DNA from 2 places in the Streptococcus wuxiensis genome. Region 1 is predicted to be linked to the other one. Evidence: predicted binding sites of a transcription regulator. Region 1 holds the regulator's gene; the other holds the start of a gene.
The links. The regulator CtsR, encoded in region 1, represses protease genes until heat stress. The targets are predictions, from matches to a motif close to TTGGTCAAAAAAGGTCAAANA.
Positions count from the first base shown of each region.

Region 2: a site for CtsR is predicted at 3,224-3,244, ahead of clpP (ATP-dependent Clp protease proteolytic subunit ClpP). Genes of this name have one in related genera too.

Region 1 covers NZ_JBFNFE010000007.1:11,157-15,910, forward strand. Annotated here, with positions in the region: gene AB2B47_RS07775 (CD20-like domain-containing protein) at 24-584, opposite strand; gene AB2B47_RS07780 (CtsR family transcriptional regulator) at 850-1,308, shown strand; gene AB2B47_RS07785 (ATP-dependent Clp protease ATP-binding subunit) at 1,315-3,747, shown strand; gene AB2B47_RS07790 (AAA family ATPase) at 3,996-4,754, shown strand, end outside.
Region 2 covers NZ_JBFNFE010000004.1:95,887-100,640, forward strand. Annotated here, with positions in the region: gene AB2B47_RS06015 (branched-chain amino acid ABC transporter permease) at 4-873, opposite strand; gene AB2B47_RS06020 (ABC transporter substrate-binding protein) at 987-2,147, opposite strand; gene AB2B47_RS06025 (YlbG family protein) at 2,235-2,504, opposite strand; gene clpP (ATP-dependent Clp protease proteolytic subunit ClpP) at 2,580-3,170, opposite strand; gene upp (uracil phosphoribosyltransferase) at 3,331-3,960, opposite strand; gene AB2B47_RS06040 (deoxycytidylate deaminase) at 4,050-4,517, opposite strand; gene AB2B47_RS06045 (TetR/AcrR family transcriptional regulator) at 4,536-4,754, opposite strand, start outside.

The DNA.
Region 1 (4,754 bases):
ATGTGATAGTGTGGACGAATCCTTTATTCTAAACCCATTGCAACTTTAGAGATGAGTAAGAAAGAACCATCCTCTTGTTTATCGAAGGTAAGAGTGACAGACTGGATATTATTACCTGTTGATACATAAGAAATCACTTTGTTTTCACGGTCTTTTTTCTTAGTCGTGCTTTCTTTAGATGGTTGGCCGTGTTCTTTTATGACATCATCGTAATTTGTACCACCAGCTCCGCGTTGAAGAATATCTCCTTGTTTGAGAGCATCGAATTGTTCCTTGGTCCATGTAAATTCTTCTTCGGCTTGATTAGTAGACACGGTATCTTGAGCAGCATTCTTTTGGATTTGATTATAGATAACTTGACTACCCACAGCAAAAACAATAGATGCTACAGAAAGAACAGTACCAATAATAGCTAATACTTTTTTATTTTTACGGTTTAAGCATAAGCCAACAATACCTAGGATAAGTGCAAGGATAGCGATTAAGAATGAAATTTGATTGATACCAGGAATCCAAGAACCAAGGAGTGCAATAGCTCCTAAAACAATAGCTAGGATACCAAAAATTTTATTTTCTTGTTTCATAGCGAAACCTTTCTCAGCTTTTATTGTGAATCAGTATTTGCACATATTTGATACTTATTAACATACTTTCAAAGGATTTGAAAGCTAGCTGTAACTTCTTTATTATAACATAAATGTAGAATAGAAAACAAAGCATAGTTTGCTAACGGTAGCTATTTTTAAAACTCAGTATTTCCAAAGACTTAGCCTTTAAAATTTGACTTATGGATTCTTAAATGATAGTATAGTCAAAGATGGTCAAAGTTTAAGAAGGAGGTAGCAAGCTATGAAATTTAAAAATACATCGGACCATATTGAAGCCTATATCAAGGCGATTTTAGAACAATCTGGTATCGTAGAATTGCAACGAAGCCAGCTAGCGGATACCTTTCAAGTCGTACCTAGCCAGATCAACTATGTGATTAAGACTCGTTTTACAGAGAGTAGAGGATATCTAGTTGAGAGTAAACGTGGTGGTGGAGGCTATATTCGCATTGGTCGAATTGAATTCTCTAACCATCATGATATGCTCCGCGATTTGTTGTATTCAGTGGGTGATGAGGTGAACCAAGTCATCTTTGAAGATGTCTTAAGACTCTTAGTCGAACAAGAACTCATGACCCGCCAAGAGATGAGTCTATTATTAGCTATGGGGACAGACCGAATTCTAGGTGAGGAAGCTAATTATATTCGTGCTAATATGCTTCGTCAGTTGTTGCATGAAGTAGATAGAAAAGGAAAATAAAACGACATGAAATATTCAAAAGCATTGAGAGAATGCATCGATAGCGCCTTTCTGGTAGCGAGTCGCTTTGGTGCAGATTACCTAGAGTCTTGGCATTTGCTGATTGCCATGGCCAATCATAGCTACAGTGTTGCTGGAGCAACTTTAAATGAATTCCCGTATGAGATTGATCGTTTGGAGGAAGTGGCTGTAGAATTAACAGAAGCCAACTATAACCACAAGGAAGATTACAAGGAGCTCCCATTTTCCTATCGTTTGAACGTCTTGATGTTGGAGGCGGAACATGTTGCTTCGGTGGTACATGCCAAAGCATTGGGAACAGAGCATCTTCTCTACGCTATCTTGCATGATGGCAATGCCCTAGCTACTCGCATTTTGGAAAAAGCAGGATTTTCTTATGAAGATCAGAAAGATCAAGTCAAGATTGCTGGGCTTCGTCGTAGTCTTGAAGCGCGTGCTGGTTGGACAAAGGAAGATTTGAAGGCTCTGCGTCAGCGCCACAGATCAGTAGCAGATAAGCAAAATTCTATGGCCAATATGATGGGTATGCCTCAAACTCCAAGTGGTGGTTTGGAAGATTACACTCATGACCTCACAGAGCAAGCTCGTTCAGGCAAGTTGGAACCAGTCATCGGGCGTGACCAAGAAATCTCTCGTATGATCCAAATCTTGAGTCGAAAAACAAAAAATAATCCAGTTCTAGTTGGAGATGCAGGTGTTGGTAAAACAGCTCTGGCACTTGGCCTTGCGCAACGAATTGTCAACGGAAATGTGCCTGATGAGATGGCTAAGATGCGAGTCCTAGAACTTGATTTGATGAATGTGGTTGCAGGAACTCGTTTCCGTGGAGACTTTGAAGAACGTATGAACAATATTATCAAAGATATCGAGGAAGACGGTAAGGTTATCCTCTTTATCGATGAGCTTCATACCATTATGGGATCAGGAAGTGGTATTGATTCGACCTTGGATGCGGCCAATATCCTGAAACCTGCCCTAGCGCGTGGAACTCTGAGAACTGTTGGGGCAACCACTCAGGAAGAATACCAAAAACACATCGAAAAAGATGCAGCCCTTTCTCGTCGCTTTGCAAAAGTGATGATTGAGGAACCAAGTGTGGCTGATAGTATGGCTATCTTGCGTGGCTTGAAGGCAACTTATGAGAAACACCACCATGTTCAAATTACAGATGATGCAGTCGAAACAGCTGTCAAAATGGCACATCGCTATTTGACTAGTCGTCACTTGCCAGACTCAGCGATTGATCTTTTGGATGAAGCGGCAGCAACTGTCCAAAATAAATCGAAACACGCTAAAAAAGAAGAGTCAGGTTTAACAGCAGCAGACAAGGCCTTGATGGATGGCAAATGGAAACAAGCAGCTCAGCTCATTGCAAAAGAGCAGGAAGTTCCGGTCTATAAAGATCTGGTAAAAGAATCTGATATTTTGACAACCTTGAGTCGCTTGTCAGGTATTCCAGTTCAAAAATTGACACAAACGGACGCCAAGAAATATCTCAATCTAGAAGCTGAACTGCATAAACGTGTTATCGGTCAGGAACAAGCGGTATCAAGCATCAGTCGTGCCATTCGCAGAAATCAATCGGGGATTCGCAATAACAAACGTCCAATTGGATCCTTTATGTTCCTAGGACCAACAGGTGTTGGTAAAACTGAATTAGCCAAAGCCTTGGCAGAAGTTCTCTTTGATGACGAGTCAGCTCTCATTCGTTTTGACATGAGTGAATACATGGAGAAATTCGCAGCTAGTCGTCTCAATGGAGCTCCTCCAGGTTATGTAGGCTACGAAGAGGGCGGAGAGTTGACCGAGAAGGTTCGTAACAAACCGTACTCAGTACTTCTCTTTGACGAGGTAGAAAAGGCCCACCCAGATATCTTTAATGTGCTCTTGCAGGTCTTGGATGATGGTGTCTTAACAGACAGTAAGGGTCGCAAGGTTGATTTCTCAAATACCATTATTATCATGACGTCAAACCTTGGTGCGACAGCTCTTCGTGATGACAAGACAGTCGGTTTTGGAGCTAAGGATATTCGTTTTGACCAAGAAAATATGGAAAAACGGATGTTCGAAGAGTTGAAAAAAGCTTATCGTCCAGAGTTTATCAACCGTATTGACGAAAAGGTGGTCTTCCACAGCTTGTCAAGTCAAGATATGCAGGAAGTGGTTAAGATTATGGTCAAACCATTGATTGCAAGTCTGGCAGAAAAAGGAATTGACTTGAAACTCCAAGCATCTGCCCTTAAGCTTCTAGCTCAGAAGGGATATGACCCAGAGATGGGAGCTCGCCCACTGCGCAGAACTCTGCAAACAGAAGTAGAAGACAAACTAGCAGAACTCCTTCTTACAGGTGAACTGAAAGAAGGTAAGACACTTAAAATTGGTGTCAAAGCTGGCCAATTAAAATTTGAAATTGTTTAAAAAAGTGAGGTTGGAACAGATTGTTTCAGCCTCTTTTTTGAAAAGTTGTTACTTAAATAAGGACTTGGATTTTGCATTTAGTTTAAGGATTTCAAAACAGAATTCTCCTGCTCAAGTTTTGTATATCAAGTTATAAAATTAATATCATGTGGCAACGTTTTTATAAAAAATAATAAAAAAGTCTTGACAAACATAACAAGACAGAGTATAATACAAAATATAAAAATTTATAAAAAGGTTAAACAGATATGAAAAAGAGTATAGCGGTTGTTTTTGGTACCTTTGCCCCTCTCCATCAGGGGCATATCGATCTAATTCAGCGAGCAAAGCGTCAGTGTGATCAGGTCTGGGTGGTAGTTTCAGGTTATAAGGGAGATCGTGGTGAACAGGTAGGGCTTACACTACAAAAGAGATTTCGCTATATTCGTGAAGCTTTTCGAGATGATGAGTTGACCTCTGTTTGTAAACTTGACGAAACCAATATTCCACGCTATCCGATGGGCTGGCAGGAGTGGTTGGATCAGATGTTGCAGGCCATTTCCTATGACCAGAATGGTGAGGAGCTCATCTTTTTTGTAGGAGAGTCCGAATACCAACAAGAATTGTCAGAACGTGGTTTCGAGACTGTTCTACAGGGAAGAAAATTTGGAATTTCGGCTAGCATGATTCGTGAAAATCCAAGCAAATATTGGAAATATATCGCTCAACCTTTCCGCCGTCAGTTTACGAAAAAAGTGTTGATTATGGGAAGTGCTAGTAATGGTAAAACAACTCTAGCCAAGGATTTAGCTCGCTTTTATGACGCGCCAGTCAGTCTGGAGTATGCTCGTGAGTATCAGATAAAAAATAATGTCCGAGATGATGAGCTTACCCCCAAAGATTATTATTACCTTCTTTTGGGCCAATATGATCAAACTTCCAAGTTAATCGATAGCAATGCCAATCGAGGCCTAGTCATTGCAGATACCAACTCACTAGTAACCAAGGGCTACTACGATTACTACATG
Region 2 (4,754 bases), on a different contig from region 1:
TGTTTACACCTTCTCTTTCACATTCTTCCCAAGGATACCAGCTGGACGAACAATCAAGATCAATAGCAAGATTCCGTACACGATAGCATCACGGAAATCTGACATTCCGAAAGCTGTTGCAAAAGTTTCCAATAGTCCGATTACAAAACCTCCAAGAGCTGCACCAGGAATAATACCGATACCACCTAAAACGGCAGCCACGAATGATTTAATACCCGGAGTCATTCCCATCAATGGTTCAAGAGAGTTGTAGTAAAGGGCAATCAAGACACCTGCTGCACCAGCAAGAGCTGAACCTAAGGCAAAGGTGAAACTGATTGTACGGTTTACGTTGATCCCCATCAATTGAGCTGCATCACTATCTACAGATACGGCACGCATGGCTTTCCCCATTTTTGTTTTTTGCACGATGAGTTGCAAAAGAATCATCAAGACAATCGAAACTGTCAAAATCAACAATTGAATATTTGTTAGACTGATTGGACCCAAGTCATAACGAACTGTTTGGATTGCTTGAGGAAAGGCACGTGTATTGGCACCTACTAGATAGACCATTCCATACTCAAGCAAGAAGGATACCCCGATAGCAGTAATCAATACAGAGATACGAGTTGAATGACGGAGTGGACGGTAAGCTAGAAACTCGATGATTACGCCGAGAATAGCTGAACCAATCATGGACAAAATTAAGGCTAAAAAGAAATTTAAATGGAGGGCATTAATCAAGAAATAACCCATGAAAGCACCCATCATATAGATATCACCATGGGCAAAGTTAATAAGCTTGATAATTCCATAAACCATAGTATAACCCAGGGCTAGCAAGGCATAGACACTACCCAAGATTAAACCATTGACAAGTTGTTGAAGCATATGGTTCACTCTTTCTAAGTTTTATTTTTAGGATTTTATAAAAATAATCCCTTTATAAACACCGAAACAGGGAGTGAGTAAAAGCTCATTCCCCATTTACGATATCTATAAAATTAAGGTTTTACGACTTCTGCCGCATCTACTTTACCATTATTCATGGTCATCATGAAGGCTGTTTTCACAGTGTTATGATCTGCATCAAAGCTTGTTTGACCTGTAACACCTTCGAAGTTTTGTGTTTTAGCAAGATTGTTCTTGATATCAACTGAAGTTTTTGCACCTTTTGCTGCATTAGCTACAAGGTAAACTGAGTCATAAGCAAGAGCTGCAAATGTTGAAGGATCTTCGTTATATTTTGCACGATAAGCTTCAAGGAAGGCTTTTGCTTTATCTGAAACATCAACAGTAGTTGAGAATCCAGAGATGAAGTAGATATTTGATGCGCGTTCAGCAGTTGCTTGTTGAACAAATTCTGCACCGTTAAATCCGTCACCACCGATGATTGGCTTATCAATTCCCATACCACGAGCTTGGTTTACAATCTTACCAGCTTCTGTGTAGTAACCTGGTAATACGATTGCATCAAATTCTTTATCTTTGATTTTTGTCAAAGCTGCTTGGAAGTCTGTATCACCTGATACAAATGTTTCGTCTGCTACGATTTCACCTGTGAATGAATCACGGAAAGATTTTGCAATACCTTTAGCGTAGTCACTTGAGTTATCTGTATACAAGACCACTTTCTTAGCGTTCAATTTGTTTGAAACGTAGTTTGAGATGATTTTTCCTTGGAAACTATCTTGGAATGTTCCGATGAAGAGGAAATCTTGACCTTTTGTCAAACCATCTTGAGTAGCACTTGGAGAAATCAATGGAACTCCAGCTTGTGTAGCATTTGCTACTGCTGCTGCAGTCGCACCTGAAGTCGCAGGTCCTACGATAGCTGCTACCTTAGATTGAGTCACAAGGTTTGTTGAAACAGAAGCAGCTTCAGCAGTTTCAGATTTGTTATCTTTGTCGACTACTTCGATTTGTTTTCCATCGATACCACCTGCTGCGTTGATTTCATCAACTGCAAGTTGAGCACCCTTTTGCTCAGAAGTACCATAAGATGCTACAGCACCAGTTTCTTCGAAGTTGAAACCAATTTTTACAACTTTTTCATCAATTGGATTACCTGTTGTGTTTGAAGCTCCTGACTTCACTTCCCCACAAGCTGCTAAAAGAGCTGTACTTGCAAGAGCTACAAGTGACAATGCAAATTTTTTCTTCATGTTTATCTCCTTTTAATGTTCAATTTAAATTACATGTTAAGAATATACCGAATTATCAGAAAATTGTCAACAAGTTTCTCTCACTTTTTAAATGATAACGTTTTCGCTAGTTTTATATAGGTTCCCAACGAAAGGAGTTTCCAATTCTTGGATATGACAAACTCTCACTTTCTTGATAAATTTCTCTTTTCCTAAACGATTTACCAGCTCTTCTACTTCCTCTGTTGGAACATAAAGTTGTAGGTAACGATGTTTTTTTGAGTGGTAACAAATATCACCATAATTTGCGAGTTTTTTAGCATCGCGATTATAGTATAAATAGATAATCAGACCAGACCGATTCTCTTTTTGAAACATAATTCAACTTCCTTCTTACAATCTTCCTTCTATTATATCAAAAAAAACAAGCTCAGTCGAGCTTGCTTTAGTAGTTTAATTCAAAGAATTATTAGCCATAATTTCGTCAATAAAACCGTAGTCAAGAGTTTCTTGAGCGCTCATCCAGTAATCACGTTCAGCATCTTTATGGATTTGCTCAACAGATTTGCCAGAATTATCTGCTAGGATTTGCTCCAAAGTCTTACGAGTTTTAAGTAAGTGTTCAGCAGCGATGGCCATATCAGTCTGCTGAGTACCACCACCTGTACCACCCATTGGTTGGTGAATCATGTATTCTGCATTTGGAAGCATGAAACGTTTACCCTTTGCTCCACTTGATGCAATGACAGTCCCCATTGAGGCTGCCATTCCCATAACGATAGTTTGGACATCTGCCTTGATAAAGTTCATAGTATCAACGATTGCCAAACCAGCTGATACAGAACCTCCAGGAGTGTTTACATAAAGGTAAATATCTTTTGTACTATCTTGGGCATCCAAGAAAAGCAATTGGGCGATAACTGAGTTTGCCATATTGTCTTCGACTGGTCCAGTCAACATGATAATGCGGTCCTTAAGAAGACGTGAGTAAATGTCATACGAGCGTTCTCCACGACTTGTTTGTTCAATAACTACAGGAATCATTCATTTCTCCTTTTGATTTCTAATTTCTTTGTTAATAGGATTATTATATATCCTTGGTCAAAAAAGGTCAAATTTTTGCTCTATCCTACTAACAGATACAAAAATTCAACCTCCTTTCAAAACTAAGACTAGGCTTTAGTCTCAATATCACTTTAGAATCTTATTTTGTTCCGAACAACCGGTCTCCAGCGTCTCCAAGACCTGGAACGATGTAACCATGTTCGTTCAAGCGTTCATCCAAAGCTGCTGTAAAGATTTCTACATCAGGGTGTGCTGCTTGAAGTGCCTTCACACCTTCTGGAGCTGATACAAGGCAGACAAACTTGATGTTTGAAGCTCCACGTTTTTTAAGGGAGTCAACAGCCAAAATCGCTGATCCACCTGTTGCAAGCATAGGATCAACTACAAAAATTTGACGTTGGTCAATATCTTCAGGTAATTTTACCAAGTATTCTACTGGTTGAAGGGTTTCTTCGTCACGGTACATACCAATGTGACCAACTTTTGCTGCTGGAACCAAACTCAATAGTCCATCAACCATACCAATACCTGCACGCAAGATTGGGACAATCGCCAATTTTTTACCAGCCAACTGTTTTTGAACTGTTTTTGTGATCGGTGTTTCGATTTCTACATCTTCAAGTGGAAGATCACGAAGCACTTCATATCCCATCAACATTGCAATCTCGTCTACTAGTTCACGAAAAGCTTTTGTAGAAGTGTCAGTGCGACGCAAGATTGATAATTTGTGTTGAATCAGTGGATGATTAATAACTTCAAGTTTTCCCATTTTCAGAATTCCTTCTTTCAATTTATTCTTCTTATTATATCAAAAAATGGTTTAAAAAGCTTTCTAAACCATTTATTTTTTTATAATTTCTAGATTAGGTGAGCCTCTTGGAGAGCTGCCTGCACTGTTTCAAGTGGTAGGTGAGTTAATTCTGTTCCCTTTTCTTGATAAAGGTGTTGGGCATAGTCATCCATACGGTATTGGTTGATATAAACAACACGCTCACAACCTACCTGAAGCAGTTGTTTTGTACAGTTGAGGCATGGAAAATGAGTAACGTAAGCTGTAAAGCCTTTAGGAACTCCACGTTCGGCTCCTTGCAGTATAGCATTTACCTCTGCATGAAGAGTGCGGACACAGTGGCCTTCAATCACCAGACAGTCATGATCTATACAATGCTCTGTTCCTGATACAGAACCATTATAGCCTGTTGAAATAACCTTGTTATCCTTGACTAAAACAGCTCCTACCTTGGCACGTTTACAGGTTGAGCGATTGGCAATCAATAAGGCTTGAGCAGCAAAATACTCATCCCAAGCTAGTCTTTTTTCTGTCATAGCATTTCTCCTCATGTTTTATTTTTTAAAAAATGGCAGGCGTAGATCTGCGATTTTTTCAGCAGGAACCTTCATCCCATCCTTGATCCATTTAAGCAAGACCGATACGATGGCCGAACTCCAAAAAGAATGCAGGTAAGAACTGACACCTTTTGATTTCCCATAGTATTTTTCTAGAAATTCTTGCATGGCTTGCACAAAGATTTTTTCTAAGTGATAGTCTAGGGCAAGCTGAAT